Regions from separate parts of the Blautia sp. Marseille-P2398 genome, predicted to be linked through region 2. Evidence: riboswitches for the same ligand, from Rfam matches in the RefSeq annotation. Region 2 holds a riboswitch; each other region holds the start of a gene.
What was found. A riboswitch is a leader RNA that binds a small molecule or an ion and turns the genes downstream of it on or off. The one in region 2 is predicted to bind thiamine pyrophosphate.
Positions count from the first base shown of each region.

Region 1 (3,674 bases), on a different contig from region 2:
TTTGAGATTTCAGACGGAAGGTCTGTAGATGAAGTCTATAAGGCACTTTTGGATCATGATCTTCAGCCGGTTATGAATGATTATGTGTACCTCTAAAATGCAGAAAAATCCTTATGAAAATGTAATTGCAGTGACCAACCGCTCCCTGTGTCAGCGTCCCTTTGCAGAACAGATCGAGCGTGTATGCAGCCTTCATCCGAAGGCGGTTATTCTGAGGGAAAAGGATCTGCCGGAGGAAGAATATTCTCGTCTGGCAGAGCAGATACTGGAAATCTGTAAGAGATATCAGGTTCCCTGCATATTACATACCTATGTAAACGTAGCAGAAAAACTGCATCATCCATACATTCATCTGCCAATATTTCTGTTGGAAAAATATGAGGGAAAGCTTGGAGGTTTCCGGCAGATCGGAAGTTCGGTCCACTCCGTAGAAGATGCATTGAAAGCAGAAAGTCTGGGAGCTGATTATCTTACGGCAGGACATATTTATACAACTGACTGTAAAAAAGGACTTCCACCCAGAGGACTGGAATTTCTGGAGAATGTCTGTAAAGCAGTAAAGATTCCTGTATATGCCATAGGAGGGATACATCCGGGAACAGGACAGTTAAATGAGATTATGGAACATGATTCAGCCGGTGGATGTATTATGTCAGATATGATGAAGATATAGTAAATAAAAAGCCGTATTTCAACAATCAAACATGTTGAAATACGGCTTTTATAAAAGCATCATTCATCAAAAATAGTAACAATTTCACCATCCAGAATACGGTTTGTATTCTTTACGGCACAGAAGTTTCCGCACATACTGCAGGTGTCTTCTTTCTCAGGTTTGGCCTCTGCGCGGTAGCGTCTTGCTTTCTCAGGATCCATGCTGAGTTTGAACATTTCTTCCCAGTCAAGACGTTTTCTCGCTTCGCTCATCTTATAATCCCATTCTGCGGCACCGGGAACTCCTTTGGCAATATCAGCAGCATGAGCAGCAATTTTGGCAGCGATAATTCCCTCTTTTACATCAGCTGCATTTGGCAGACGAAGATGTTCTGCAGGTGTTACATAGCAGAGGAAAGCAGCACCTGAATAAGCAGCAATCGCACCGCCGATTGCGGAAGTAATGTGGTCATATCCGGGAGCAACATCTGTTACAAGCGGTCCAAGTACATAGAAAGGAGCGCCATGGCAAAGAGTTTTCTGGATCTCCATATTAGCTGCGATCTGGTTCAGCGGCATGTGGCCAGGTCCCTCGATCATAACCTGAACATCCTTTTCCCATGCACGTTTGGTAAGCTCACCGAGAGTGATCAGCTCTTCAATCTGTGCAGTATCAGTTGCATCTGCAATACATCCGGGACGACATGCATCTCCCAGACTTAAAGTGATATCATACTCTCTGCAGATATCAAGAATTTCATCAAAATGTTCATAGAACGGGTTCTCTTTTCCTGTCATTTCCATCCATGCGAACATAATAGAACCACCTCTGGAAACAATGTTCATGAGACGTTTATTCTGTTTGAAACGTGCTGCGGTTGCACGATTCATACCGCAGTGGATAGTCATAAAATCCACGCCGTCTTCTGCGTGCATACGTACGATATCAATCCACTCTTCAGAAGTAATCTTACCAAGTGCTTTGTGATAATATACTACTGCGTCGTAGATCGGAACAGTACCGATCATTGCCGGACATTCGGATGTAAGTTTGCGGCGGAAGCTTCTGGTATCTCCGTAGGAGCTGAGATCCATGATGGCTTCTGCACCCATTTCTACTGCTGAATGTACCTTTTCATATTCCATATCAACGTCTTTCCAGTCTCTGGAAACACCTAAATTTACATTGATCTTGGTGGTCAGCTTTGCACCGACACCGCTCGGACTGATGCTCTTGTGATTTTTGTTGCAGGGAATAATTACCTGTCCTTTTGCAATCAGTTCTCTTAATTCTTCCACGTCAAAGTGTTCTTTTTCTGCTACGATTTCCATCTGTGGTGTGATGATTCCCTGACGTGCCGCGTCCATCTGCGTTGTATACTGTGTCATTTTTTCCTCCTTGCCCTGCACTGTGGGCTCTTAATTGCTGCACATAGTAATAGATAAACAGCAATATTAAATGAACTGCGCCTCCTGCATACAGCAGGGACTTGCACCTGCGCATATTCGTAAGTTTTTAAGTAAACTACTGGTGTGACAGAGAGTGGTGCCCCCGGTCTGTCGTGGCAATATTTTATTGCCTTTCAGGCGTATGAAATCATTTGCCTGACTATTTGTCCGCAATTAAAACAAGGGGGAGATAATATGATATGCCCGTTCAGAGTAAAAGGAAAACTGCAATATGCCAACAAGCATATTGCAGTGTGGAAGAACTATAACTTTCCCTACGTTGGCATTATCCAAATCAGGTAATGGGTTAAAGCGATACAGCTTACTCTCAGCCTGTTTACACAAGCACCCCTTGTCTCAATTACAACCAGTGTATCACTTAGATATGGGAAAGTCAATATAAAATTTTGGCTACGTCATTGATAACGTAGCCGGATTTATGCAATTGCTATGGATAACTATGGTCAGACTAAGGACATATTATAGGCTTTGGAATCAGAATGCCATACTTTGTTTTTCATTTTTTTATTGGCAATTACCTTAATGCCGTACTTGGTATTCTTTTTCATTCCGGTGAGTGTAAAGAAATTGGAAGTTGTTGTTTTTACTTTTTTGAAAGAACTGCTTCCCGGATATTTTATGTAAATACTGTAATTGTCTGCACCGGCAGTTCTGTTCCATTTTACGCTCATGGAGCTGTTTGTGTTGCCTGCTTTCTGAAGAGTGATGACATTGGAAATATATCTGTCCGTAGAGGTTGAACTTACATACCGTTTATTTCCCAGAACCAGGTAAGGGTAAATCTTCACCTGATAAAATGTATTGCCGGATATTGGAATGGTAAAGGAATATCTGGTATTAAAATATTTAGTTATAAGTTTGTGGGCTGCAGAACTCTGGTATACAACCTTATAACCTGTAATGGAGTTTGAAGGGTTTACAGTCTGCATATTGAAGGTATATCTGCCGGTTGATGCATAGGAAGATTTAATCTTTACCTTTGAATAAAGCGTGGTACATCCCACAGTACGGGAAGAAATCGCAATGCCGGATGAATTCAGTGCTGTGATTTTAATAACGTAAGCAGTTCCTGCTTTTAGCTTATTGATCTTAGCTTTGTTGCGGGTATTGCCAATATAGCCGAGAAAACGATAGGAAGAGGAACTTAAAGGGCTGATATTGACAGCATATTTGGAAGCATTGGTAACAGGGTTCCACTGAATAGTTACAGAATTCTCGGAAGCTGCTGTCTGTCTGATCCCTGGCTGGGCGGTAAGAGAAGCGCAGGCATTCTGTGCATCGGATGATTCAATGGCAGGGGTGTCAGAATCGTCACTTTGAGCCAGTTCCACAGATTGTTCAGCGGGTGCCAGCTGTGCTGTGGCTGCGAATACAGAGGAAGCGGACGATAACGTGAGAACAGCACTGAGTGCAATACTCACAAAGAATTTTTTAAAACTTCTTGCTTTCATAGTAAAACCTCCTTTTGAAGTGCAAAACGAGAGAAAAAAATTGTTTTGCAGATAGTACACCGAAGTGTGTCTGAGCAGATTTAAATAATAAAAAAGCTC
Region 1 covers NZ_CAXSTD010000013.1:100,850-104,523, reverse strand. The annotation lists gene thiH (2-iminoacetate synthase ThiH) at 1-96, shown strand, start outside; gene ACESZG_RS14670 (thiamine phosphate synthase) at 98-673, shown strand; gene thiC (phosphomethylpyrimidine synthase ThiC) at 733-2,043, opposite strand; TPP riboswitch at 2,358-2,466, opposite strand; gene ACESZG_RS14660 (fibronectin type III domain-containing protein) at 2,568-3,575, opposite strand.
Region 1: another riboswitch for thiamine pyrophosphate. It lies ahead of thiC (phosphomethylpyrimidine synthase ThiC); the one in region 2 lies ahead of thiW (energy coupling factor transporter S component ThiW).

Region 2 (6,849 bases):
TATTTGTGCGGCGTGCGGAATGACAGCAGTATTCTGTGGAGTAACGAACTGTCCGATCACATCGATTCTGATCGCATTTGAGATGTTTGGATTTAAGGGTGTTTCTTTTTATCTGATCGCAGTTTCTATCAGTTATGCAGCGTCAGGATATTATGGGCTGTATAAGGATCAGACGATTGTGTATTCTAAGTATAAGGCGAAGTATGTGAATAAACATACAAGATTTTAACTGAATCAAGTAAGTTGCGAATCGGATAAGTTTATCCGATTGATCGGCTTGACAGAAAAAGCATGTAAACTTTTGGGAGGAATCCGGAAAAAGTTTGCATGCTTTTTACGTTGCAGGGAAAGAGAATAAATGTTAAAGTAAATGATACGGTATAGTGGGGCAGGGAGATAATAGAAGTTATCCTGAAAAGTGTTTTATCATAAAATAGCAGTGATAGAAATTATATCGAATATGTAGAGAGAGGATGGAATTCACTTGGGAAAAAGTAACCAAAGTACGCAGGAGATAAATTCGCAGGCACAGAATCCGCTTGGTATAGCGCCGGTAGGCGGTCTGATCGCGAAGTTTGCGATTCCTGCGATTATCAGTATGCTGGTCAGTGCGATGTATAATATCGTGGATCAGATTTTTATTGGCCAGGGTGTGGGGATGCTGGGAAATGCAGCTACAAATGTGGCGTTTCCTGTTACAACGGTCGCAACTGCGCTGGCATTGCTTTTGGGAATTGGCGGTGCATCAAATTATAATCTGGAAATGGGGGCAGGACAGGAGAAGAAAGCTAGCGGGATTGCAGGTACTGCGTTGTCGTCACTGGCAATCAGTGGTCTGATACTTGCTGTGATTGTACTGATGTTCCTGAAACCACTTCTGACATTGTTCGGGGCAACTGCAGATGTTATGCCTTATGCTGTTGATTATACAGGTATTACTGCATTTGGACTTCCATTTTATATTTTGTCTGTCGGCGGGAATCATGTGGTCAGAGCAGACAGAAGTCCGACTTATTCTATGGTCTGTATTATGATAGGTGCGATCATCAATACTATTCTGGATCCGCTGTTTATTTTTGGATTCGGATGGGGAATTAAGGGTGCTGCATGGGCAACAGTGATCGGACAGGTTGCTTCCGGAGTTCTGGTAATTGTGTACTTCTGTAAGTTCCGCAAAATGTATCTGTCCGGTGGGATGCTGAAACCAAAGCTGTCATATCTTAAAGCAATTATTTCTCTGGGACTTGCATCCTGCATTAATCAGATTGCCATGGCGATCGTGCAAATCGTATTAAATAATATTCTGCGTTATTATGGAGCAAATTCCGTATATGGAAGTGATATTCCCATTGCCTGTGTAGGTGTTATCTCCAAAGTCAATATGGTGTTTATGGCAATCTGTATTGGTATTTCTCAGGGCAGTCAGCCAATCTGGGGATTTAACTACGGAGCAAAGAAATATGACAGAGTAAGACAGGCATACCGTTATTCTGTAACTGCCTGTACAGTAATTGCAACGATATTCTTTTTCTGTTTCCAGATATTTCCACACCAGATCGTGGGTATCTTCGGAACAGGAAGTGAGCTGTATTTTCAGTTTGCAGAACGTTATCTGAAAATATTTATGTTTATGACCTTTGCAAACGGTATCCAGCCGGTATCTTCCGGTTTCTTTACTTCTATCGGTATGGCGAAGCTGGGTATTGTAATGTCTCTGACACGACAGGTGATTTTTCTTCTGCCATTGATCATTATCTTCCCGTTGTTTATGGGAATTGATGGAGTGATGTATGCAGGACCGATCGCAGATGCAGCGGCATTTGCGCTGGCGATTGTGTTTGCGAGACGAGAACTGGGAAAAATGCGCAGTGCGGAAATAGTATAAAAAAGTTCCCGCAGATGATATGGAAGAAATTTGTCCATATTGTCTGACGGGAACTTTTTTATAAAAGATTGTAAAACTGATCGAACAGCTCTGTCTGGAAGCTTCCGGGTCCGGAGCTGTTTTTCTCTGCTCTTTCTCCTGCTGTGCCAAATTCTCTGGCTGCTGAGACGGCAGCTGTAAATGAGTCTGTAACTGCCAGATAGGTGGCACAGATCATTCCAAGCATACATCCGGTTCCTGTGATCTGTGACATGGCAGGAGTACCGTTTGTGATAAATTCACACTTGTTGGCGGAGACGATCATATCTTCCTTGCCTGTGATAAGAAGTGTGGTATTCCACTGGGAAGCCTTTTCCTGGAACAGTTCTTTCAGATGGGAACGATTGGCATCTGTAAGCACATCCTGTACGCCTGCGTCAATTCCGATTGCATGTGCGGTCTGTCCGGACATGGCAAGAAGTTCAGACATATTTCCTTTAAGGAGTTCAGGCATGTGGATGTTCATAAGCTTCTGCGCAAATTCATAGCGCAGATTGCTGCAGGCGGTTCCTACCAGATCAAGCATAACGGGTATGTGGAGACTGGCAGCGATTTTCAGAGATTCAGGCATGGATTTCATACGTGCATCAGTGATATTTCCAAGATTCAGTGCCAGTGCATGAGAGTTTCTGGTGATCTCAGCTACTTCTGCCGGATGTTCTGCCATGATCGGGCGGCCTCCGGCCGCCAAAATAATATTCGCACAGTCATGAATAGAAATCGGATTAGTGATGCAATGAATCAGCGGCTGTGCTGCTCTGGTCAATTGTCTGGGATTTGTCTGATTTACGGTCATATACTTTTGCTCCAAGGCTTTGCTGAAATTTGGCAAGCATTCCTGCGTGACTTAAGGCCTTCAGGAAGAAGTAGGCAATGGTGCCGCCCATGCAGGTTGCTGCCAGAAACATTGGTGTATAGAAAAATGCGTTCAGTCCGCTTCTGCCCATAAGAAATGCCATTACAGGATAGGAAACCAGAGAGCCTATGATACCGGTTCCGAAGATTTCACCGATCACTGCGCAGATAATCTTTCCATGAGAAGCGCGGTAGAAAACGCCTGATAAAAATGCGCCGAATACGGCACCTGTCAGTGCAAGTGGCGGGATACCCATAAACATCATTCGGATGATTCCGATGAGAGTGGCACAAAGCAATGAATACCACGGTCCCAGAAGTACGGAACAGACGATGTTTATCAGGTGTGCAGTAGGGCACATACCCTCGATTCTCAGAATAGGTGAGATGACAACGCCGATGGCAACCATCATGGCGAGCATGACCATTCTGAGTGTTTTTGATCTGTCTGTGTTCATAATAATGAACCTCCTTGAAATTAAGATTTGGTCTGCCGAAGCAGACATTATCAGTTGTGCAGGAAGCAGATAAAATCCTGCAAAAAAATCTGCCGGAATAACACACTGGCAGATTTTAATATACAAATACAGTCCCTACGCTGGCATTATCCATATCAGGTGCGGTCGAAGATCTATCTTCCTCTCAGCCTGTCCCACAGGCTCCCGTTGTTATTATCCATTATGCAGATTTTCTTTTGTTAGAGCGTATTTGAAAAATGCTTTACGCAAGATGTGCGTTACAATTTTCAAACACGCTTTAGAGTAACACAAGCTTTTGGAAAAGTCAATGGGATGTAAAAGCAGGGTAAATTTCCTACAGTAAATTTATACTACCTAATATTATTTTTAAGTTGACTTTTTATTTTTTTCAGCATATACTAACAGTAGCTAAGGAATGTGACGAGATTCCATGAAGCGAACTAAAGAAACAAAAGCCCTCAGAGTTGCAGCTCTGAGGGCTTTCTTGCTCGTTACGGTGAGCTGTTCCGTTTGGGCTGTTGCTGTCTAGTGTCTGCCGTCCAGCCATTTGCATATGTAGTAGCTAACTACGCCTGCTAAAACAGAGACAAGAAATGTGACGAGAATTTCTTCCATGAAACTCACCTCCTTTCTGCTGGAGGTTCGACAGCTCTTATAGTATAACATGGTTTAGGACGAATTGGAATAAAAAATCTATTTGTACTAAAACAGTTGTCCGTGCTATGATTAACAGGTAGATGACAGACAGCATATGATAAAAAGAAGCTGTCTGCATGGACAGAAAGGCAGGTTAAATCTGATGAAACAGGAAAATTACATAAAGGGTATGATAATGATCATCCTGTCGGCGTTTTTCTTTGCTTGTATGAATGTGAGTGTGCGTCTGGCAGGTGATCTGCCGTCTGTGGAGAAGAGTTTCTTCCGGAATCTGGTGGCGGCGGTGTTTGCGGCGGTGATTCTCTGTAAAAATCGTACAGTGCCGAAGGTGGATAAGAAATACTGGGGACCACTGATCCTGCGTTGTGTGTGCGGGACACTGGGGATTCTGTGTAACTTTTACGCCATTGACCATCTGTTGGTGGCAGATGCATCGATCCTGAATAAGTTATCTCCGTTTTTTGCGATTATTTTTTCATTCCTTTTATTAAAGGAAAAGATCAGACCGGCACAGGCTGCGTGTGTTGCGCTGGCATTTATCGGATGTTTATTTGTAGTGAAACCGGGATTTCAGAATGCGGCACTTGTTCCGGCACTGATTGGAGTCTGCGGTGGACTGGGAGCAGGAATTGCGTATACGATGGTGCGTGTACTGGGAACTCACGGAGTGAAGGGACCGGTTATCGTGTTTTATTTTTCATTTTTCTCCTGCTTGTCGGTTGTACCCTGGATGTTGTTCCATTTCACACCCATGAGTATGAAGCAGCTTGTGACATTGCTGATGGCAGGATTATTCGCAGCGGGCGGACAGTTTACGATTACGGCTGCATACACCTATGCACCTGCAGGGAAGATTTCCATCTTTGATTATTCGCAGATTATTTTTGCCACGATGCTGGGATTTGTCCTGTTTGGAGAGATTCCGGATAAGTACAGCTTTACAGGATATGTGCTGATTATTCTGGCATCATTGGGTACCTTTCTTTATAATATGAGGGTAGCTAAGGCTGGTAAATGAAGAAAAAGTAAAAAAGGATTTTTCTGATTTTATCCAGTAAGTCTGATGAAATCAGATCAGTATATAGAATTATCGGATTGTAAACTATAAAATAAAAAAAGTTGTCAATAAAAACGCTTTGTGTTAAAGTATCCAATATGTTAAAAAATTAAGGAGAAAGGTGCACAAAGATGTCTTTTATAAAAAATATTCCACTACGCCCTCACCATGGAATGTGCCTTGCATATTTCAAGGGTGAGGGATATAGTAACGGGTTTTCCGCACATATGCAGGAAATGCTGGATATTTTCCAGAAGGGAGCAAAGATACAGCTTCATGCAGATACAGACGAGATCTGTTCTGCCTGTCCGAATAATGAAAAAGGATGCTGTTCTTCCTTTTCACTTGTAGAAGCATATGACAATGCAGTGCTGGAACTATGCGGCCTGGAGAATGGACAGATCATGGAATTTGATGATTTTACAGATGTTGTTCAAAAGAAAATCCTGGCATCAGGAAAGAGGAAAGAAATCTGTGGGAATTGTCAGTGGAACTCCATCTGTGAAAGTCAGAAGAGCAGATGGGAGAAATGCTAAGAAAAATAGAGTAACAGAATGAATAGCGTTCCGGTACAGAACAGAAGCTATGAATAAAAAAGTCAAATGCGCAAATAGTGCAGTGAAAGGACATAACGATAAAAATGGAAAATACAGAATCACGTTTATATTTCGCCAGTGACTACATGGAGGGTGCGCATCCTGCGATCATGAAGAAGCTGATGGAGACAAACCTGGAGAAAACAGTGGGCTATGGTCAGGATCCATATACAGAAGATGCGAAAGAAAAGATCAGAAAAGCCTGCAATGCGCCGGAGGCAGAAGTATTCCTGCTGGTTGGCGGAACACAGACCAATGCCACAGTAATCGATGCACTTTTGAAATCCTATCAGGGAGTTGTGGCTGCGGATACAGGTCATATTGCAACCCATGAATCTGGCGCTATTGAATTTGGTGGACATAAGGTTCTGACAGTACCGCAGAAAGATGGAAAAATCTCTGCACAGCAGATTGAGAAGTTGGTGAAGGATTTCTATGATGATGCCAATTATGAGCATATGGTAATGCCCGGGATGGTATATATTTCCCAGCCAACAGAATATGGTACCCTGTATTCCAGAGAAGAATTAGCAGCTCTCAGCAAAGTCTGCCGGGAAAATCATCTTCCCCTTTATGTGGATGGCGCCCGCCTTGCCTATGCACTGGCAAGCCCGGAGAATGATGTGACTCTCACTGATCTGGCAGAACTTAGCGATGTATTTTACATTGGAGGAACCAAATGCGGAGCATTGTTTGGAGAAGCAGTGGTTATACCGCAGAAAGGACGGATTCCTCATTTTTTTACGATCATCAAGCAGCATGGAGCATTGCTTGCCAAGGGACGGATCGCAGGAATCCAGTTTGGTGAGCTGTTTACGGACGGGCTGTACCTGCGGATCGGCAAACCTGCAATGGAAGCTGCAGAGCAGATCAAGGATGCACTGAAGAAATATGGATATCAGCTTTCTCTGGATACTCCCACCAATCAGATCTTCTGTATTGTGTCCAATGAGGTAATGAAAAAAATAGCCCAGGATGTGGAGTTCGGATTCTGGGAGAAGTATGATGAGACACACTCTGTGATCCGCTTTGCCACAAGCTGGGCTACTACTATGGAAGATACACAGAAACTAATTCAGATTCTGGAAAAAAATAAATAAGAGAAAAAATCAATAGTCAGTTGATTCAGGCAGTATCAGGGCAATGGTACTGCCTTTTTCGCTGCTCTGGGTTACTTTTACCTGGCCGTTGTGCTGTCTGGCAATCTCGCTTACAAGAGCAAGCCCCAGACCTGCACCGCCCATGGCGCGGCTGCGGGATTTGTCCACACGGTAGAAGGGA
Region 2 covers NZ_CAXSTD010000028.1:3,804-10,652, forward strand. The annotation lists gene ACESZG_RS18485 (chloride channel protein) at 1-229, shown strand, start outside; gene ACESZG_RS18490 (MATE family efflux transporter) at 485-1,885, shown strand; gene thiM (hydroxyethylthiazole kinase) at 1,944-2,720, opposite strand; gene thiW (energy coupling factor transporter S component ThiW) at 2,650-3,237, opposite strand; TPP riboswitch at 3,352-3,455, opposite strand; gene ACESZG_RS18505 (DMT family transporter) at 4,058-4,933, shown strand; gene ACESZG_RS18510 (DUF1284 domain-containing protein) at 5,104-5,508, shown strand; gene ACESZG_RS18515 (low specificity L-threonine aldolase) at 5,613-6,668, shown strand; gene ACESZG_RS18520 (cell wall metabolism sensor histidine kinase WalK) at 6,678-6,849, opposite strand, start outside.

Region 3 (6,849 bases), on a different contig from region 2:
CAAAAGCATCCTTACGGAAATCATCCAGTCCCAGAAGTGCAGCAAATCCTACTCCTCGCATACCACCCTTTAAAGCACGTTCCTGTGCGTTCAGACGATAAGGAAATATACGCTTGTGCCCTGCAAGATGCAGAGTTTCATACTTATCTGAATTATAAGTCTCCTGGAATACCGTTACATAATCAGCTCCGCATTCATGGAGATGTGCATACTCATCTGAATTCATAGGATAAACTTCAAGTCCGATTACTTTGAAATATTTCCGGGCAATCTTACATGCTTCTCCGATATATTTTACATCAGATTTTGCTCTGCTCTCTCCTGTAAGAATCAGGATTTCCTGCAGTCCTGTCTTTGCGATAGCAGCCATTTCCTTATCAATCTCTTCTGCATTCAGCTTTGCTCTGCGGATCTTATTATGGCAGTTAAATCCGCAGTAAATACAGTAATTCTCACAGTAATTTGCAATATAAATAGGGGTAAACATATACACACTGTTCCCAAAATGTTTCCTGGTTTCTTTCTGCGCAGCCTGTGCGATTTCCTCCAGAAGAGGCAATGCAGCCGGAGACAGCAGTGCCTGAAAATCCTCTGGTGTACGGTTATCATGAGCAAGTGCCCTGCGTACATCTGCCTCTGTATATTTATCATAATCGTAAGCATTCATGGCAGAAATAACCTGATCCATCACGTCTGATTCTTCCAGTACTTCCATTCCCGGAAGATATTTCATATGATCGATCCTGTTCTTTTTCATATCTTCCAGAATCACTTCATTGACAATACTTTCGTTGAAGTGTTCCCCATGTTCCATATTTTTTTCTGTTGTTTCCATTGATGTTTTCTCCTCTTTATTACCATTTGGCAACTTTCGTTTTCCTATAAATTAATACCTACTCCGCAGTTATAGCAATCCTCTAAAATAATGCATCTTAATCCAGCCCATCAGAGTGTGAAATCCTGCGTCAGATATCTTTGCCGTGCGTCAGCACGCCTGCAGATATCTTCCTTGTCTTTCGCACGCCGCTGAACTGTCTTAAATGCATTATTTACGAGGATTGCTATAATCAAAAATCTCATTTTAGAATGATTTTTTATTTATTACTCATGAAGAAAACCAGTCAGTGGAGAGGATGCGCTTGCACCTTTTTCCAGGGTTCTTCCCAGTCCGGCAAGGTATGCACTTCGTCCTGCTTCAATAGCTTTTTTAAATGCTTCAGCCATTATCTGCACATCACCTGCTGTGGCAATCGCAGTATTTGCCATAACTGCAGATGCCCCCATCTCCATGGCTTCACACGCCTGAGAAGGACGTCCGATTCCTGCATCTACAATGATCGGGAGCTCAATTTCGTCAATCAAAATCTGGATAAATTCTTTAGTGCACAGACCTTTATTAGAGCCGATCGGAGAACCCAGCGGCATGATGCAGGCAGCTCCGGCATTTACCAGATCTCTGGCTGCATTCAGATCCGGGTACATATAAGGCATTACTACAAATCCTTCTTTTGCAAGAATTTCTGTAGCTTTAACAGTTTCATAGTTATCCGGAAGCAGATATTTTGAATCATGGATCACTTCGATTTTTACGAAATCACCGCATCCGATTTCTCTGGAAAGCCTGGCAATACGAACTGCTTCTTCTGCATTTCTGGCACCTGAAGTATTGGGAAGAAGAGTAACATTTTTCGGAATATAGTCCAGAATATTTGCCAGTCCACCTTCATTGGCACGACGCAGAGCCAGAGTGATGATCTGCGCATCTGCCTTTTCAATACATGCTTTCACCAGATCCAGAGAAAATTTTCCGGATCCCAGAATAAAACGGGAAGTAAATTCATGACCTCCCAAAATCAGTTTGTCTTCATTATTTGTACTCATAATTTAAGTCCTTCTTTCGTATATTATAATGAGATATCAGGATATTCCTGTTTATCTTCCACCTCCCATGAAGCTGACTATTTCCAGTATGTCATTTTCATGTAAAACAGTAGTGCTGTACTCGGCTTTTGACAGAATTCTTTCATTTAATTCTACTGCAATCTGGCTGGGCACATAGCTGTTTTCCTCCAGATATTGCCCTATTGTAAGAGTATTCTGCAATTCTTTTGTTTTTCCATTAACAGTAATAAGCATACTTTCTCCTTTCCGGGAAAAGAAGGTCCGACCTCTACAACATAAAAAAGAGTCCACAAAAGAATACACCCGCGGTGGTGCACCCCTTCATGAACTCTGTTCACTCTCATCTTTCCCAATATTCATCTGTTATAATGTAAATTTCCCTGTAAGCCCCCGGCTTTCTCTCGCTTATTACAGATTGATTACCGGACAGCTGAATTTCTTCAAATGCATGAGATAAATAAAAAGGAGATGCCCGTCATCTCCCTTTAAAATCATATCTTATAGGTTCCTACGTTGGCATTATCCAAATCAGGTATATGGGTCGAAGTTGATGACTTCCTCTCAGCCTGCACTCACAAGCTCCCCTTTCTTTACATGGGTAAAGTATAATCTTTTATCCCATGTGTGTCAAGACCATATTTCTACATCCTCAGTTTCTTATGAAACTCCCGCATCGTATCCTTCTTGCAGAAGATAAACAGTGCAGCCAATGTCAGAAAACTGATTCCGGCACAGATTACTGAAGGTACGGCAAACTGCACGATTCCAATCCAAACCAATATCATCGGAATCAGTCCTGCAATTCCGGCCTGTACAAGATAAAACAGATATTCTTCCCTTTCCAGACGGTTTATTTTTGCGATCACAGGAACAGAAAACTGCACTGCCAATATCCCGAAAGGAATCACAAAATCCACAGACCAGCCCTTCCATCCGGTAAACCGGTCCCATAGGATTGCGATTACTGATATGAGCAAAAGCTGCCACATTTCATTCTTCAGAATATTCCTGCGTTTATAATATGCTACCATAACAACCAGCCATGCACAGGCACATCCTGCTCCTGCAAACCAGAACCAGTTCAGTACACCTGCCATCATAAAATTAATCATTCCGCAAATTACCGCAATTGCCAGACACAGGAAGCTGAAAGTCTGGATAACCTTCTGATTTTCTTTTTTCTCAAGCCTGTGCTTTTCCCCATATCCCGGAAATTCATTCTTTAATTCTCTGTGGGAAACATTCTCCTCGCCAAGCATCCGCTGGAAATTCCTCTGGATACTGTCATTCGGTATCTTGGAAGTAAATCCCAGTACCATCTCATCCCCATAAGAACAGGAACACATCTGCAAAGAATTGGTACTTGCAAAAATCCCAAAATGCTGAATATATTCTTTGTACTCCTCCGGCAAACGAATAATGCCGATATTAGAATAAACTGCCGTAATGCTCCTGCTTCCCAGATTGGCTCCGAGCATCAGAAAATATTTCTTGATCTCCAACGGAACAGCACGTACAAAAGGATTCTTCTCAATGCGCACATATCCGCTCATATGCATGGCAATCTTTTCTTTTACCAGTTCTTCTTCGAACTGTTTCTTCACAGACAAAAGTACATCTTCAAAAGTTGTTTCATCAGAAAATATATATCCCACCTCAATCCATCCAAAGAAATTTGTCATAGACTGAGACGGAAAATAATTTCTCAGATTCACCGGAATCATCAATGCTACCGGTCGTTTCTGCTGATTCTTTGGAATCTCTTCCCGAATAGAACACAACATCATTGCTGTCAGTAAAACAGTGATGGAAACTCCACAGGAGCGGGCTTTCCGGTGGATATCTTTTACAGAAAGAGCAACCTCCGTAACATGCATATCTGAGTGAACCAGCTTCTCCCCTTTCAGTTTAACAGCGGCTTTTTTCTTCTCTTTATCTTTCGGTATATCTGAAGAATAATACTGAGAAAAGCTGTCCTCTTCTTTATCTCCATGTGTAATTTCCTCTGCATGCTCAATCTGCGGAAGATCTGCCTGTGGATGTGCCAGGATCAGATAATCCTGAACCAGTTCCTGCAGGAAATGCATGGCTCCGGTGCCATCTGTCAATGCATGAAACACCTCAAAATTAATTCTGTTTTTGTCATAACTCACCTGAAATAAAAGGGATTTCTTATCCTGAATATATAAACGGCTGCATGGTGGTTCCGTCTCCGGCTTTACCACTGCCCTGATGTCTCTGTGCTCCAGATAAAACCAGAACAGTCCTTTTCTCAGAACCGCCTGGAACAATGGATATTTCTCCATTGTCTGATCCAGTGCTGCCTGAAGGATTTCCCCATTGACTTCTTCCTTTAACTGACAATAGAAACGAAACACTCTGGTGTCATTCTTTCCTGTTACCAGCGGAAATGCCAACGCTGCATTATCCAGTTTTCTCCATTTTGAGTATCCTGTATCCATAATTTTCCTGCCTTCTTTTTCGTTCCTGCTTACCTCTTTGTCCTGTAGCAATCTTCTCGGGGATTACTGTAGAATTTTCTCATAACTCTTATTCAGAAACTGGTTAATATATTTAAAACTCTCCTGTACATGCAGAAATTTGATTCCCAGCGCAAAAAATCCATGAAATGCTCCGTAAATCCTGTGTACCTCCACATGATTTCCTGCAGCATGAAGTTTTCTGCCATATACTTCTCCCTCATCGCGCAAAGGATCATATTCTGCTGTGAGAATTAATGTTTCAGGCAAATTTCTCAGATCCTTCTCCAGTATCGGTGCAAAATACGGATTCTGCCTGTCCTCTGCTGAACTCTGATAAAGATTCAGATAATCTTCCATTTTTACTGATGTAAGAAGATAATCACAGCCATTCTCCTGTACGGACCTGTAAGGAGATTCCTCTGTATAACAGTTTCCAAGTGCAGGATAGATCAGTATCTGACGGCGTGGTGTAAACTCGCCTTTGTCTCTTGCCATCAGACATACTGCTGCTGTCAGATTTCCTCCTGCACTGTCCCCGATGATCGTAATTTTCTCCGGATCAGTGTTTAAGATCAGCTGATTGGTATAAAGCGCTTTCGCTGCTGCATAACAATCCTCCAGCGGAACCGGAAACTTATGCTCCGGTGCCAGTCTGTATTCTACAGAAACTACAATATGTGCAGTTGCCTGTGCCATTCTGGCACATACACGGTCGTAATTCTCCACACTCTCAGTTACCCATCCGCCACCATGGAAAAACAGGAGAATCGGAAATGTATTTCCCTCTACGATCCCCGCCTGCATTGCCTCTTCTGTCGGAAAATACAGTCTGACCGGGACCTCATGTTCTCCATTATAAACTCTGGCATCCAGCTTTTTTACAAAAATCCGCATGGCATCCAGCTGCTTCAGATCTGCCATTCTTCTGGAAGATTCCAGCTCAATATTTCCATATGACAGCGCATGCAGAATTGCTTTCATTGTCTTTGATATCAATATTCTATATTTCCTTTCAGTTCTGTCATTCTACCCGCATCCACCGCTTATTGCTTTTCGCAGCCTCCGCAAGTGGCTTACCTGATTAATTAATCGTGGCGCTCATCCGTATTACTGTACATTTCACAGAATCTTGCAGCAAATGCCGGTGGTTCATCATGCACATATAAATGGGAAATATCACCAAATGCGCTGATACGAAAACTTGCGATTCCTTCTCTTCGTTCTTCTGTATTGACAGTTGTCACTGAACTTGGTGCTGCGCAGAATCCATGCCACAGTACCATTGGAGAAGCACCGATCAGATGCGCAAGAAGCACACATTCCAGACCAAAATGGCAGAAGAATACCAGCGTATCTTCATTTGGTTTCTCCACTCTGTAATAATGTCCTTCACGTACATAACCATGTTCGGCAAGAAGCTTATCAAACTTTCCTGTTACATAGTCATAGTATCCTTTGGCATCAGACTGCTGAAGTCTCTCGTTTTCATACCAGTGATCATACTGGTAAAATCTCTCGTCCTGTGTCCAGTCCTGCGGAAGCCAGTCCCATAATCTCTTTTGCCTGTCAGTAACATCCGGGCGATCGATCAGAACATCAAATTCCCTCAGCCAGTCACACTCAACTGCTGTACGGTTCATTTTCTTCAATGTAAAAGAGGCTGTATCCTTTGCCCTTCCAAGAGGTGATACATAGAAATCCTTTACATCAAGTTTTGACAGTCTTTCTGACAGATATTCTGCTTCTTTCCAGCCTTTTTCTGTAAGAGAATCAATGGAATAATCCGGATCTCCATGTCGCACGATCAATAATCTCATTCGTATTGTTCCTTTCTTTTGTCTCAGTTCTTCTATTATCTCAGATCAGATCGTATCCAAATAGTCTGGCATCTTCCATTCATAAATCTTATCTGAGTTTTTTTAATTTCCACATTCTTCTGTAATCGGAGGGATTGTTTCCTCATAAATATCGTTACTGTTCACAGTAACGTAGCCAAAATTCATTCCAGATTGCCTGCGGCAATGGAATTTTGGCTTGTATGTCTCGGGATTTTGGCATATTCATACCAAAACACCTCGCGGGATAGTGGTGTGTGAACAGTAACTAAATATCTTCTGATGTGGATAAGTTCTGCTTATCATATGACGCTTCTATTCTAACACCAAGTTCCGGTTTCTGCACCAAAAATTCTCTGCAGTCCGGTTCAGTTACTGCAAAAGTCGGTCGGCTGTTTATTTATAGCCATTCCATAAAATACTGCACTTGCTATAACAAAAAAAGGATGTGCAACTCTGACACATCCTTTTTTGTTCGCATTTTATTTACCTGCTTCAATTGCCTTCTGAAATCTCTGTGCGATTTCCAGCGGACGTGTGATCGCTCCGCCTACCACGATCGCCCATACACCTGTCTGTAGTGCTTTTACAGCCTGATCCGGATAATGGATCTTGCCTTCTCCGATAAC
Region 3 covers NZ_CAXSTD010000013.1:104,835-111,683, forward strand. The annotation lists gene thiH (2-iminoacetate synthase ThiH) at 1-835, opposite strand, end outside; gene ACESZG_RS14680 (thiazole synthase) at 1,102-1,881, opposite strand; gene thiS (sulfur carrier protein ThiS) at 1,933-2,136, opposite strand; TPP riboswitch at 2,390-2,498, opposite strand; gene ACESZG_RS14690 (DUF6320 domain-containing protein) at 2,544-4,364, opposite strand; gene ACESZG_RS14695 (alpha/beta hydrolase) at 4,428-5,366, opposite strand; gene ACESZG_RS14700 (histidine phosphatase family protein) at 5,471-6,202, opposite strand; gene ACESZG_RS14705 (N-acetylmannosamine-6-phosphate 2-epimerase) at 6,703-6,849, opposite strand, start outside.
Region 3: another riboswitch for thiamine pyrophosphate. It lies ahead of thiS (sulfur carrier protein ThiS); the one in region 2 lies ahead of thiW (energy coupling factor transporter S component ThiW).